4 regions of the Streptomyces sp. NPDC015139 genome follow, and region 3 is predicted to be linked to each of the others. Evidence: riboswitches for the same ligand, from Rfam matches in the RefSeq annotation. Region 3 holds a riboswitch; each other region holds the start of a gene.

Region 1 (3,337 bases), on a different contig from region 3:
GCCAGGCAGTCCAGCACCGTGCCCAGCAGCCGCTGCTGGCGCCCGCCGTGGTAGCCGCGCGCGCTCATCTCGCCCACCGGCTTGCCCAGCAGCACCACCTGGCTGCTCTGCTCGCCGCCCGGCTTCAGCAGCACCGGGTTCATCTGCGCGGTCGGCTCGATCCGGCACGCCTGCGCCTGCATGGCCTGTGCCCGCCCGATCTCCGCACCCTCACGGGTCACGAAGGAGTTGAGGGACATGTTCTGCGCCTTGAACGGCGCGACCTTCACCCCCTGGCGCACCAGCCACCGGCAGATCCCGGCCGTCACGACGCTCTTGCCGGCGTCGGAGGTGGTGCCGGCGACGAGGAGACCCCCGTTCACTTCCCACGTCCCTTCACGAGTCGGCGCGCGGCGACGGTGACGCCGAGCGCGAGCAGGCCGACGCGGCGGGAGAGCCGTACGGCCCGGTCGATGTCGGTGGCCCGGACGGCGCGCCCGGACCGGCCGTTGAGCACCGGGCGGTGCTCGACCCGCCCGCCGTAGGAGAGCGTCCCGCCCAGGCGCACTCCGAGGGCGCCCGCGAACGAGGCCTCCACGGGCCCGGCGTTGGGGCTCGGATGCCGGTGCGCGTCGGCCTTCCAGGCGCGCAGGGCACCGCGCGGATCGGGGCCGGCCGCGGCGGCGAGTACGGCGGTCAGCCGGGCCCCCGGCCAGCCGGCGAGGTCGTCCAGGCGGGCGGAGGCCCAGCCGTAGCGCCGGTACCGGGGCGACTTGTGACCCACCATCGCGTCCAGGGTGTTGACCGCCCGGAAGCCGAGCAGTCCCGGCACTCCGGCGACGGCTCCCCACACCAGGGCGCCCACCACGGCGTCGGACGTGTTCTCGGCGACCGACTCGACCACGGCCCGGGCGATCCCGTCGGCGTCCAGGGCCTGCGGGTCCCGGCCGCACAGATGGGGCAGCCGTGCGCGGGCCGCGTCGACGTCCCCGGTCTCCAGGGCATGCCCGATGACGCGGGCCTCCCGGGCGAGCGAAGTCCCGCCGACGACCGACCAGGTGGCGGCGGCGGTCAGCGCGGCGGAGGCGACGAAGGAGGGGCGTACGGCGTGCGCGGCCAGCGCGCCCAGGGCCACGGCGCCACCGGCGCACACGGTGGTGTGCAGCGTTCCCCAGCCGCGGTGGTCGTGCCACAACGCGCTCTCCACGGCCCCGGCCGCCCGTCCGAACGCGGCGACGGGATGCCCGCGGCGGGGATCGCCGAGGAGCAGGTCACCGAGAAGGCCGGCGGCGGCGCCGTACGCGTAGGAGCGATCGGCACCCATCGGCTCAGCCGGCCGTGGGCACAGGGGCAGGCCTGGTACTGGTCCTCGATCGGCAGCCGAGCATGGCGATACGTGTCCTCACTCAGGGTGTCCGCGCCCTGGTTCGACTGATCCGGCGGTGAGAGTTCCTGGCTCCCGGGGGTTCTTCCCCGGTCACAGTGGCGGGACCGCGCCGGATTCGCACCGGCTTCCTCTCTTGCCGCCGTACATGGCCTGGGCAGTCCACCACGCGCCCGGAAGGGCCGTCAACTTGCCTTTGACCTGCGTGGGGAGAGTGTGCCGATCCCCACATCGTGGGGCGGGCGAGCATGCCGAAGGCTCCCCTCCCGGGTGGGGAGGGGAGCCTCTGCGGTGCTCGTTCGCGTCCGCCGTGCGGCGGACGCCGGGTCAGGCCTTGGCGACGATGAGGTACATGCCGTACGCCACCGCGGCCGCGCAGGCGGCGAAGCAGACGTACGCGCCGGTGACGGCGAGGGCGGCGGAGTCGCCCTGGGCCGCGGCCTGTTCGCGCCGGGCCAGACCCTTGATGCCGAGGGTGAACAGGGCCACCAGGCCCACCGTGACCACGAGGCTGACGCCGAAGACGGAGCCGAGGGCCGCCCAGTCGATCTTCATGGGGATGCTTCCTTCAGTAACCGGGGTGCCGGGGTCAGACGGTGGCGGCCGGCGGGGTGGCCGGGGCGGTGTCGGCGACCCGGACCGGGCCGGTGGACTGGTGCGGGAAGGCGACGGCCGGGTCCTCGGCGACCGTGCCCGCCGGGGGCGGGATCACGGCGGCGATGGCGGTGGTCACCACGCCGGCCGGCTCCTCGGTCTCGGAGACGACGTTGGTGTGGTCGACGACCTCGCGGCGGGAGAGCTTCCAGATCGCGGCGCTGGCGGAGACCAGGAAGACCGCGACGACGGCGGTGCCCCAGTCACCCAGGTCCGTGACGGACTCGGCGCCCGCGCCGACCAGCGCGGCGGCCGGCAGGGTCAGCGCCCAGGCGACGAACATACGGGTCGCGGTGGACCAGCGGACCACACCGCCCTTGCGGCCGAGCCCCGCACCCATCACCGAGCCGGAGACGACGTGGGTGGTGGAGAGGGAGAAGCCGAGGTGGGAGGAGGCCAGGATGGCGGTCGCGGCGCTGGTCTGGGCGGCGAAGCCCTGGCGCGGCTCCAGGTCGGTCAGGCCCTTGCCCATGGTGCGGATGATGCGCCAGCCGCCGATGTAGGTGCCGAGCGCGATGGCCAGACCCGCGGAGAGGATGACCCAGGTGGGAGGGTTGGAGCCGGGGGAGATGGCACCGCCCGCGATCAGCGCGAGGGTGATGATGCCCATCGTCTTCTGGGCGTCGTTGGTGCCGTGGGCGAGGGAGACCAGGCCGGCGGAGGCGATCTGGCCGGCGCGGTAGCCCTTGCGCGTGGCCTCGGCCTCGGCCTTGCCGCCGATGCCGTACGAGAAGCGGGTGGCCAGCATGGCCGCGAGGCCCGCCACGATCGGCGCGGCGACCGCGGGCAGCAGCACCTTGGTCACCAGGACCTCGCCGTGCACCGCGCCGAAGCCGGCCGAGGCGACGGTGGCGCCGATCAGGCCGCCCATCAGGGCGTGTGAGGAACTGGACGGCAGGCCCACCAGCCAGGTCAGCAGATTCCAGAGGATCGCGCCGACCAGGGCGGCGAAGATGACCTCGGGACGGATGCCGGTCTCGTCGACGAGACCCTTGGAGATCGTGTTCGCGACCTCCACGGAGAGGAATGCGCCCACAAGGTTGAGGGCGGCGGACATGGTCACCGCGATCTTGGGCTTCAGAGCGCCTGTCGAGATGGTGGTGGCCATCGCGTTCGCGGTGTCGTGGAAACCGTTCGTGAAATCGAACGCGAGAGCGGTGACAACCACTATCGCGAGGATCAGCGAGAAGCTTTCCATTTACCCAGGCAATCGTTCGAGGTCATTGGCTGGTCGACCGTAGGCAACCTGGGTGAACGGAAGATGAACTGGGTCGGGCGCCATGGTGACTGTAACGAGTGTTCGGGGTTCCGCTTGTCCCC
Region 2 (3,337 bases), on a different contig from region 3:
ACCTCGACGTCGGCGTCCCCGCGCGCGGACTGCACGGCGAGGCCTACCGCGGGCACGTCTTCTGGGACGAACTCTTCGTCCTGCCCTACCTCAACCTGCACCTGCCCGAGGTCTCCCGCGCCCTGCTCCGCTACCGCCACCGCCGGCTGGACGCCGCCTGCCACGCCGCCCACGAACTCGGCCGGCGCGGCGCGCGGTACCCCTGGCAGAGCGGCAGCGACGGCCGCGAGGAGACCCAGCAGCTCCACCTCAACCCGCGCTCCGGGCGCTGGCTGCCCGACCACTCCCGGCTCCAGCACCACGTGGGCTCGGCGGTCGCGTACAACGTGTGGCAGTACTGGGAGGCGACCGGCGACCTCGACTTCCTGCACGGCGAGGGCGCCGAGATGCTGCTCCAGATCGCCCGCTTCTGGGCGGACTCCGCCGGCTACGACCCCCACCTCGGCCGGTACCGCATCCGTGGCGTGGTCGGTCCCGACGAGTACCACGAGGCCTACCCCGGTGCGAGCCGGCCGGGCCTGGACGACAACGCGTACACCAACGTCACCGCCGCCTGGGTGCTCACCCGCGCGCTGGAGCTGCTGAGCGCCCTGCCCGAGCCGCGCCGCCGCGAACTCACCGAGGCCGTCGGACTGGCCGAGGACGAGCCCGCCCGCTGGGAGGAGGTCTCCCGCACCCTGCACGTCCCCTTCCACGACGGGGTGATCAGCCAGTTCGAGGGGTACGCCGGCCTCGCCGAGCTGGACTGGGACGGCTACCGGAAACGGTACGGCGACATCCGCCGCCTGGACCGGATCCTGGAGGCCGAGGGGGACACCGTCAACCGGTACAAGGCGTCCAAGCAGGCCGACGTGCTGATGCTCGGCTACCTCTTCGCCCCGCCCGAACTGAACTCCCTGTTCGACCGGTTGGGCTACCCGCTGGACGAGCGGACCTGGACCGCGACCGTCGACCACTACCTGCACCGCACCAGTCACGGTTCCACCCTCAGCGGCCTGGTCCTCGGCTGGATCCTGGCCCGGGCCCGCCGGACCGACGCCTGGGCCTTCGTCCAGGAGGCGCTGCGCGGCGACATCGCCGACCTCCAGGGCGGCACCACCGGGGAGGGCATCCACCTCGGCGCGATGGCCGGCACGCTCGACCTCGTCCAGCGCGGGCTGACCGGCCTGGAGACCCGGGGCGGCGCCCTGCGCCTGGACCCCGTCCCGCTGCCCGAACTCTCCTCCTACGGCTTCGCCATCCGCTACCACGGCCACTGGGGCGTCCACCTGCGCCTGCGCAGCGGCCTGCTGGAGATCGCCGTACCGGCCTCCGGCCGTGGCCCCATCGACCTCCGCCTGCGGGACCTGGCGGTGGGAGTACGGCCGGGGGAGACGGCCCGTCTGGTGCTCCCGGAGTAGTCCCTCAGCCGTCTCACGGCTACCCCCTGGCGTCCCGAATCTGACGTGCCGTCACGAGAGGAAGATCACTGCGGTGGACGCGGTCTTGGCCGCGCACGCGTCTCGCGGTACGGTCTGTCCGATATCGACGACGGCGAGACGGAAGCCGGTGGGAATCCGGCACGGTCGCGCCACTGTATGCGGGACACCCCTCGGGGTGGTCCGCCGAGTCAGACCCGTGGCCGTCGTCCTGTGCACCACCGAGATGGGACGCGAACTCCCAGAGGAGGCCCTGCCATGGCGCAGACCGTCGCCCAGCCGACTGCCGACACCCCCGCCGTTCCCGCCACGCTGCCGCTGAAGGCGATAGCCCCCTGGGCGGTCTTCTTCGGCGTCCTGATGCTCGTCCTGCTCTACTTCGTCGGCGCCGAGCAGGGCGCCACGTCCGTGTTCAACGGCACCGACGTCCACGAGTGGGTGCACGACGCCCGCCACCTGCTCGGCTTCCCCTGCCACTGACGCGAGGGACGCCGCGCACCATGAACTCCGCAACGGTAAGAAACCTCCTCGTGCGGGGCATGCTCGCCGGCCTCGTGGCCGGCGTGCTCGCCCTCGTCGTGGCCTACCTCCTCGGTGAGCCGAGCGTCGACCAGGCGATCGCCTTCGAGGACGCCCACTCCCACGAGCACGAGATGGAAGTCGTCTCCCGCTCCCTGCAGTCCACCGCCGGCCTCGCCACGGGCGTCCTCGTCTACGGGGTCGCCTTCGGCGGCATCGCCGCGCTCGCGTACTCCTTCGCGCTCGGCCGTGTCGGCCGCTTCAGCGCGCGGGCGACCGCGCTGCTGCTGTCCGGCTGCGCGCTGGTCGCCGTGTACGTCGTGCCGTTCCTGAAGTACCCGGCCAACCCGCCGTCCGTCGGTCAGCCCGAGACCATCGGCAAGCGGACCACCCTGTTCTTCCTGATGATGGCCCTCAGCGTGCTCCTCGCGGTGGGCGCCACCATCCTCGGCAAGCGTCTCGCGCCCCGTCTGGGCAACTGGTGGGCGACCGTCGTCGCGGTGGCCGCCTTCGTCGTCGTCATCGGGCTCGCCTACGCCTTCCTGCCCGCCGTCAACGAGCTGCCCGCGCACTTCCCGGCCCGCCTGTTGTGGCGGTTCCGGCTCTCCACCCTGGCCATCCAGACCGTCCTGTGGGTCGGATTCGGTCTGCTCTTCGGCGAGTTGGCCGAGCGGCAGCTGAACCCCCGGCCGGCCAAGGCATCTTCCGGACGGACGGTTCCCGCCCCGCACTGACGGTCCCGGGACACCGGACGCCCGTTCGGAACGGGTGTTCGCGCCGCGCGGCGGCGACGCTGCCGCGCCGGCGCCGGGGAGGCAGCCTCCTGAGCCACGGCGACCGCCCCGGCTCAGCAGGCGGCGGCCGCGTCCGGTCCGGCCGGCGGCTGACCGAGCCGCAGATTCCACCGTCCGGCCCGGCCGCTCAGTTCCGTCGCCGTCAACGGCGGCACGTCCAGCCGCCAGAAGGCGGCCGCGGGCAGCCCGAGGACGTGCACGACCGCGGCCCGTACGACCTCCGGCTCGACCACGGCGAGGGTGCGGCCGTCCGTGCCCTGTACGGCGTCCAGCCACCGCCCGACCCGTTCGCACAGCTCCCGCACCGACTCGCCGCCGTGGGGCGCGGATCCGGCGTCGGTGAGCCAGCGGCCCACGGCCTCCGGTTCGGTGGCCCCCACCTCCTCCAGGGTGCGGCCTCGCCAGCGGCCCGCGTCCAGACCGGCCGGCGCCGAGTCCCGCGCACCGACGAGGCCCAGCGCCTCGGCCGTCTCCCGGCAGCGCACGCTCGGTGAGGTCAGCACCCGGCCGGGGGCGCGCAGGTGCCCGGCGGCGGCGCGGGCGCGGGCCGCCCCGGCCTCGTCGAGCGAGTCGCCGTCGTCGAAGCGGGCCCGCCGCATCGACGGG
Region 3 (3,337 bases):
GATGCTGCTGCATCATGCCCGGCGGCCCGCCCGGACCGGGCCGGACGGCAGCCTGGTGCCGCTCGCCGAGCAGGACCGCGGCCGCTGGGACACGAAGGCGATCGCCGAGGGCATCGCCCTCTTGCAGGCGGCTCTGTCGAGGGACCGTCTTGGCGAGTTCCAGGCCCAGGCGGCCGTCGCCGCCCTGCACGCGGACGCGCAGCGTGCGGAGGACACGGACTGGGTGCAGATCGTCGAGTGGTACGACGAGTTGGTACGCCTCACCGACAGCCCCGTCGTCCGGCTCAACCGCGCCGTCGCCGTCGGCGAGGCGGACGGCCCGCGTGCCGGGCTCGCCGCGCTGGCGGAACTGGACGCGTCGCTGCCCCGCCACTCGGCCGTGTCGGCGTACCTGCACGAGCGTGACGGGGATGTGGTGACGGCCGCACGCCTGTACGCCGAGGCGGCGCACAGGGCTCCCAACCTGGCCGAACGCGACCACCTGACGCGACAGGCCGCCCGGCTCAACGCCCGCGCCCGCGGCTGAGGGCTCCGGCCGACACCGGCCCGGATGCCGACACGGCGCGGCGCCGCGGTCGCTCCCCGGTGCGCGGCCGCGTTCGGTGCCCTACTCCTCGGACCGGTGGGGCCGTACGCGGACGTCGCCGGTGTCGGCGGACTTGCAGTGCTCCAGCAGCGCGGCCATCGGCCCGTCGACGAGGTGGTAGCGCACGATCCGGCCGTCCTTGCGGCCTTCGACCACTCCCGCGGCCCGCAGCAGCCGCAGTGCCTGGGAGACGGTGGTGTCGCGCATTCCGGTGGCCACGGCCAGGTCGGAGACGGCGATGGGACCGGCCTCGTGGACGGCGAGCAGCAGGGACAGCCGCCCGGGATCGGAGAGCAGGGAGAAGCGGTCGGCCCAGGTGCGCACCCGCTCGGGCTCGCCGACGGCGGCGATGGCGTCACAGACCCGGTCGCCGTCGATGGTGCGCTGCCCGGCACGGTCCGCGGGGACGAGATGCATGCCGTCATCATCGCAGCCCGGGGCGATCGCCTCCATACCTGAGCAGTTGTGCAATCTTGCAGCCGACGACCTCGGCCTTCTAGGGTGGACGGGCCGTGGTGTTCGGGAAGACCGGTGACAGCCCTCAGGGGCTCAGTCCGGAGCGGCCCTCGCCACTGTGATCGGGGAGTTCCCGCCCCACGTATGCCACTGGCCGCACGGCCGGGAAGGCAGGGGCGGGCGCGTCGACCCGTCAGCCAGGAGACCGGCCACGGCATCACGAAGCTGATCCACGAGGTGCTGGAGCGTGACCCGCATGACCGTGTCCCGAGGCGTGCCCGAAACCGACGCCGAACCGTCCTTCCGCTGGCGTCGCGAGGACACCGTCCGCACCGCGGGGCTCCTGGCCGTGATCGTGGCACTGCACGTGGTCGCCTTCGGGATCCTCTTCCTGCTGGTGATACCGCATCACTACGAGGTCGGCACGAAGGCGTTCGGGGTCGGGCTGGGCGTCACCGCCTACACGCTCGGCATGCGGCACGCCTTCGACGCCGACCACATCGCCGCGATCGACAACACCACCCGCAAGCTGATGGCCGACGGCAAGCGGCCCGTCTCCGTGGGCTTCTGGTTCGCCCTCGGGCACTCCAGCGTCGTGGTCGTGATGGCCGCCCTGGTCGCCGGCGGTGCGAAGCTCGCCGGCACCCTGATGAACGACGGCTCCCGTACCCACCAGGTCCTGGGCACCGTGGGCACCACGGTCTCGGGGTCCTTCCTGTACCTCATCGCCGCGCTCAACCTCGTGGCCCTGTTCGGCATCCTGCGGGTCTTCCGGGCCATGCGCGCTGGCCGGTACGACGAGGCCGAGCTGCAGGCGCACCTCGACTCGCGCGGGTTCATGAACCGCATCCTGGGACGGCTCACCAGGTCCATCCGCCGCCCGGGCCAGATGTTCCCCCTCGGCTTCCTCTTCGGGATCGGCTTCGACACCACGACCGAGGTCCTGCTCCTCGCGCTGGCCGGCAACGGCGCCGCCGCCGGGCTGCCCTGGTACGCGGTGCTGTGCCTGCCCCTGCTGTTCGCCGCCGGCATGAGCCTGTTCGACACCCTCGACGGCACCTTCATGAACTTCGCCTACCAGTGGGCGTTCTCGAACCCCGTCCGCAAGGTGTTCTACAACCTCACGATCACCGGCCTGTCCATCGCCGTCGCGTTCTTCGTCGGCACCATCGAACTGGTCGGCGTCCTGCACGACAAGCTCGGCCTGAGCGACGGCGTCACCGGCTGGATCGCGGGGCTGAACCTGGACAGCGTCGGCTACGTCATCGTCGGTCTGTTCGTGGTCGTCTGGGCGGTCGCCATCGCCTACTGGCGCCTGGCCAGGATCGAGGAACGCTGGAACACCCGCTCCGCCGACACCGGCTGACGTCGAGCACCGCACGGGTCCGCCATGTGGCCTACGCCATCGTCCCGTGCGGGAACTCCGCCACCGATCCGTCCGACTGCTGGAGCGGTACGGCTGCGACCTCTTGCGCCGTACGACGGTTCGAGCGACCAGGAAGGTCGAGCATGGCCGAGTCCCGACATCCCTCCCGCGGCGCGGCCGCGGTTCCCCGCACCTTGCTGCCCCCGCCCAGGCTCTGCGGCTTCCTGTTGCTGCTGGTGCTGGTCTTCTCGGCGGCGTACGCCGTGGGATCGGCCGCCGGGCCGGTGGCGCCGGGCATGCACGGCTCCGGAGGCGGCGGAGGCAGCGGAGGCGGCACGCATGACATGCCCGGCATGCACGGCGGCGGTCAGTGATGGGGGCCGAACCCCTGGCGCCGCTGGTGGTCACGGATCTGACGGTCGGCGGTATGACGTGTGCCGCGTGCGTCCGCCGGGTGGAGAAGAAGCTGGCCGGGCTCGACGGGGTCACGGCCACCGTCAACCTCGCCACCGGACGCGCCCGGGTCAGCCACCCGGCGGACATCCCCGCGGAGGACCTTGTCACGGCCGTCCAGCGGGCGGGGTACGAGGCCGCGCTGCCCGAGCCCGCCGTACCGGACAGGCGCGACGGGACCGACGGCGGCGAGAAGGCTGCCGAGGCCGCCGCGCTCCAGGAGCGCGAGCGGCTCGTGGTCACCGCGCTGCTCGCCGTTCCCGTGCTGGTCCTGTCGATGGTGCCCTCCCTGCAGTTCCGGAACTGGCAGTGGCTGTGCTTCGTGCTGGCGGCCCCGGTGGCGGTGTGGAGCGCCTGGCCGATCCACGCACGGGCGGTGCGCGGACTGCGTCACTCCGCGGCCACCATGGACACCCTCGTTTCGCTGGGCGTGGTGGCGTCCTTCTCCTGGTCGGCGTACGCGCTGTTCCTCGGGG
Region 4 (3,337 bases), on a different contig from region 3:
ACGTCCAGTGGCCGCCGGAGCGCTCCCAGAACGACCAGTAGCGGTAGCCGGTGGCGTGGGCCGCGGTCGCGGGAAGCAGCAGGACGAGCGTGGCGACCAGCAGGGTCGCGGCACGGCGGACGGGGGTCACGGCCGGTTCTTCTTCCGGCCGCTGAGCAGGAAGCCGATGCCGACGCCCGCCACGAGGCCGACGCCGACGATCCACCACACGCCGGTGTTCGAGTCGTCGTCGGACGCCTCGGCCTTCTTCCCGGCGGCCTTCTCCGCCTGCGGGGCCGGGCCCTGGGCGTTGAGGGAGCGGACCAGGCTGGTGCCGCCGAAGTCGTCCGGCTGCGCGCCCACCGCGTGCGCGGCGAGGATCAGCTGCGCGTACGCGGCCGGGCCGCTCTGCGCCGCCCACTGGGTGGCGTTCTTCTCCAGCCAGGCGTACACCTTCTTCGCCCGGTCGGTGCGGCCGTCCGCGGCGAGCGCGACGACCGTGTCCGCGGTGTTGCCGAAGTCGGGCTGGTCCTTGGCGCCGGGCAGGGTCGACTTCAGGTGACCGGTCTTGGCGACGGCCGATGCCAGGTAGGCGCCCGCGTTGTCCGCGAGCTGGGCCGGGGTGAGGTGGGCGGCCTTGACGCACGTGTCCTTCGCGGGCGCCTTGCCGGCCTCCGCGGCGAAGCCCTTGCCGAGCGAGCCCAGCAGGCCGGCCGCCGTCGCGTCCGCGTTGGCGAGCAGCTTGCCCTTCTTGTCCGGCTGGTAGGCGAGGGCGCCACCGCCGTCCTGGTCGCAGGGGACGGCCTGCGCGGCCAGCAGGTCGTACGGGGTCCTGCTCCTGTTGTGCAGCTTCGCGACGTCCTGGCCGTCCGCGGCGAACGCGCCGATGACGACGCTGGTGGAGTTGGTGTCGCTCGGGCCGCCCGGCGTGTACCCCCAGCCGCCGTCCTTGTTCTGCACGGTGCTCAGCCAGACCAGGGCTTTGCGGACCTCGCGCTCGTGTCCGCCGACGGCGTCCAGGGCCTGCACGGCGGCCGCCGTGCTGTTGGTGTCCACCTGCGTCTTGTCGTCGCAGGCCTTGCCGGGCGCGGCACGGAAGGCGGCGAAGGAGCCGTTCGCGCACTGCTGCCCGGTGAGCCAGTCCACGGCCTTCGGGGCCGGCCGGTAGCCGAGGGTGCGCTGGGCGAGCAGCGTCAGCGACTGCCGCCACACGCCGTCGTACGTCGGGTCCGCCTTGCCGTACAGGCCGTCCGGGACCGCCACCTTCGGGGACGGGGACGCGTCGGCGGCCGTGGCGGGCGCGGCGGCGGCCAGCACGCCTATGGCGGCGAGAGCCGCGGCGCTGCGGCGAACGTTCATGGTCGGCGACTGCCTCTCCTGCGGGGAGCCTGCAGCGCACGGGAACACCCGGGCGGCTCGGCCCCGTAAACCTCGACGGTGCCGTGCGCGGCGGGCCGCCGACGCACGTGAGCCGGTCAACGTCCCGCCCGGGGCGGTCCGGCTCACCGCCCGCCGGGCGGCTCACGGTTGCGGGTCAGCGCCGGAATTGCACCGGCTTCCCCCCGTACGGGTGTGATGACGACTCCGCCACTTTACCGGCAGCCCCGCACGGCCCGAGGGGTGGCCGTGGGCACACCGGCCCGGTGACCGGCGTCACGCTCTCGACGGGCTCGGGCCGTACGGCCGGCGCGCACGGGATCGACGACGTGTGGGTGCCGCGCCGGGGACCGCGAGGGCCGGCTCGGGCGTCGAGGCCCGGTCCGTCGCCGCATACGGCCGGCCGAGGCGATCGGGTGTGGTGCACCCCGGATGCCGCTCCCCCGTGACCGGCACCCGGGGCGGTCGTGTCTCGCTCTCCGTGCCGAGATCCTCACCCACCGCTCGCGCGACTGTCAACGATTGCTGCCCACTTCCGTAGGAAGCGCTGTCACCTCTGGTCGGTCACCGACCGACCCGGTAGCCTCGCGTCAGCCCGACACCGAACGGACGACAGCCCAGGGAGAACTCGGTGAGTGACGCGTACGCCGACCTGGCCGATGTCCTGCGCCGGCTGGGCGAGTTGACCGGCCGGCCGGGCCGGCTGCCGGAGGCCCTCGACGTGGCCGATCTGTCCCGCCGCACCGGTGTTCCCGTCGCCGTCGTCGCCGAACTCCTCGACGGCGGCCGGGCTCCCGAGACCATGCTGGCCCAACGGGTGCGCCAGCGCCTCGACTTCATCCGCGAGAACCGGCGTCGGCCCGACGGAAAGCGGTACTCCCTGGGCGAGCTGGCCGCCATCGCCGGCACCAGCCGGCAGTGGCTGAGCGAGTGGCGCAAGAGCGGGATGCCGAGCCTCGCCCACACCGACCGGCTGCGGCGTTTCTTCGGCCTGCCCGCCGGGTTCTTCACCGCCGACGAACCGGAAGCGCTGCACGAGGCGTTGCAACCCGTGCTGCAGAACCTGGAGGCCGAGGCCGACCCGCTGCTGCGGCTGCGCCAGAACGGACTGGTCCGGCTCGCCGCCCGCGCCCCGCAGATGAACGCCCACCAGCTCGCCACCCTCGCCGACCTGGCCGAGATGATCATCTCCGCGGAGCGGGTGGAGGACGCCGGGCGTACCTGACCCCGCGTCCAGGACGGGGGCGGGACGGCCCCGCCACGGCGCACGTCGCTCACACGGCCACGTACGCCACCGGCTCGCTCCCGGCGAGCGGTTCGGCCCGCCCCTGCTTCACCAGGCGGCGCAGATGGGACTCGGCCTCGGAGACGGCGATGTTCCGGGAGCCGTAGGGGATGTCGGCCCAGGGGCGGTTCCACTCCATGCGCTCCGCGAGCTGCCAGGGTGTGAGGGGCTCGCGCAGCAGCGCGAGCAGCCCGGCCAGCCGCTGCTCGTGGTGGTCGAGCAACTGCCGTACCCGGGCGGGCGCGTCGGTGAACGCGTACTGGTGGGCGGGGAGCACCTCGGCCGGGGCGAGCCGGCCCACCCGCTCCAGGGAGTCGAGGTAGTCGCCGAGCGGATCGGTCACCGTGGCGTCGTCGGGGTCCTCGTACAGACCGATGTGCGGGGTGATCTCCGGCAGCAGGTGGTCGCCGCTGAACAGGCGCCCGCGACCCGCGAGTCGCGCGGGATGGCCCTCCTCCAGATGCAGGCAGACGTGGCCGGGGGTGTGTCCCGGGGTCCAGACGGCGCGCAGCCGGCGGCCGGGCAGGTCGAGGAGTTCGCCGGGCACGACGTCCCGGTCCGGCAGGGCGGGGGAGAGACCGGGCAGGGTACGGCGGCCCCGGGCGGCCCGCAACGGGGCGATGTGCTCCTCGGGCGCTCCGGCCGCCGCGAGCTTGTCCGCCATGTACGCGTACCAGCGCTCGGGCCGGGTCTCCC

What was found. A riboswitch is a leader RNA that binds a small molecule or an ion and turns the genes downstream of it on or off. The one in region 3 is predicted to bind cobalamin.
Region 1: another riboswitch for cobalamin. It lies ahead of ACF08B_RS17230 (cobalamin biosynthesis protein); the one in region 3 lies ahead of ACF08B_RS29100 (HoxN/HupN/NixA family nickel/cobalt transporter).
Region 2: another riboswitch for cobalamin. It lies ahead of ACF08B_RS01890 (CbtB-domain containing protein); the one in region 3 lies ahead of ACF08B_RS29100 (HoxN/HupN/NixA family nickel/cobalt transporter).
Region 4: another riboswitch for cobalamin. It lies ahead of ACF08B_RS09140 (prenyltransferase/squalene oxidase repeat-containing protein); the one in region 3 lies ahead of ACF08B_RS29100 (HoxN/HupN/NixA family nickel/cobalt transporter).

What each region holds. Positions count from the first base shown of each region.
Region 1 is NZ_JBIBUW010000005.1:505,262-508,598, forward strand. It holds gene ACF08B_RS17225 (cobyric acid synthase) at 1-362, opposite strand, end outside; gene ACF08B_RS17230 (cobalamin biosynthesis protein) at 359-1,303, opposite strand; cobalamin riboswitch at 1,405-1,546, opposite strand; gene ACF08B_RS17235 (hypothetical protein) at 1,691-1,918, opposite strand; gene ACF08B_RS17240 (anion permease) at 1,953-3,215, opposite strand.
Region 2 is NZ_JBIBUW010000001.1:411,339-414,675, forward strand. It holds gene ACF08B_RS01885 (glycoside hydrolase family 65 protein) at 1-1,400, shown strand, start outside; cobalamin riboswitch at 1,495-1,640, shown strand; gene ACF08B_RS01890 (CbtB-domain containing protein) at 1,677-1,898, shown strand; gene ACF08B_RS01895 (CbtA family protein) at 1,919-2,671, shown strand; gene ACF08B_RS01900 (histidine phosphatase family protein) at 2,785-3,337, opposite strand, start outside.
Region 3 is NZ_JBIBUW010000012.1:92,309-95,645, forward strand. It holds gene ACF08B_RS29090 (RNA polymerase sigma factor) at 1-526, shown strand, start outside; gene ACF08B_RS29095 (ArsR/SmtB family transcription factor) at 608-1,003, opposite strand; cobalamin riboswitch at 1,083-1,271, shown strand; partial or broken gene ACF08B_RS29100 (HoxN/HupN/NixA family nickel/cobalt transporter) at 1,280-2,408, shown strand; gene ACF08B_RS29105 (hypothetical protein) at 2,552-2,782, shown strand; gene ACF08B_RS29110 (heavy metal translocating P-type ATPase) at 2,782-3,337, shown strand, end outside.
Region 4 is NZ_JBIBUW010000003.1:73,382-76,718, reverse strand. It holds gene ACF08B_RS09145 (SCO2322 family protein) at 1-130, opposite strand, end outside; gene ACF08B_RS09140 (prenyltransferase/squalene oxidase repeat-containing protein) at 127-1,338, opposite strand; cobalamin riboswitch at 1,453-1,581, opposite strand; gene ACF08B_RS09135 (transcriptional regulator) at 1,988-2,581, shown strand; gene ACF08B_RS09130 (MBL fold metallo-hydrolase) at 2,631-3,337, opposite strand, start outside.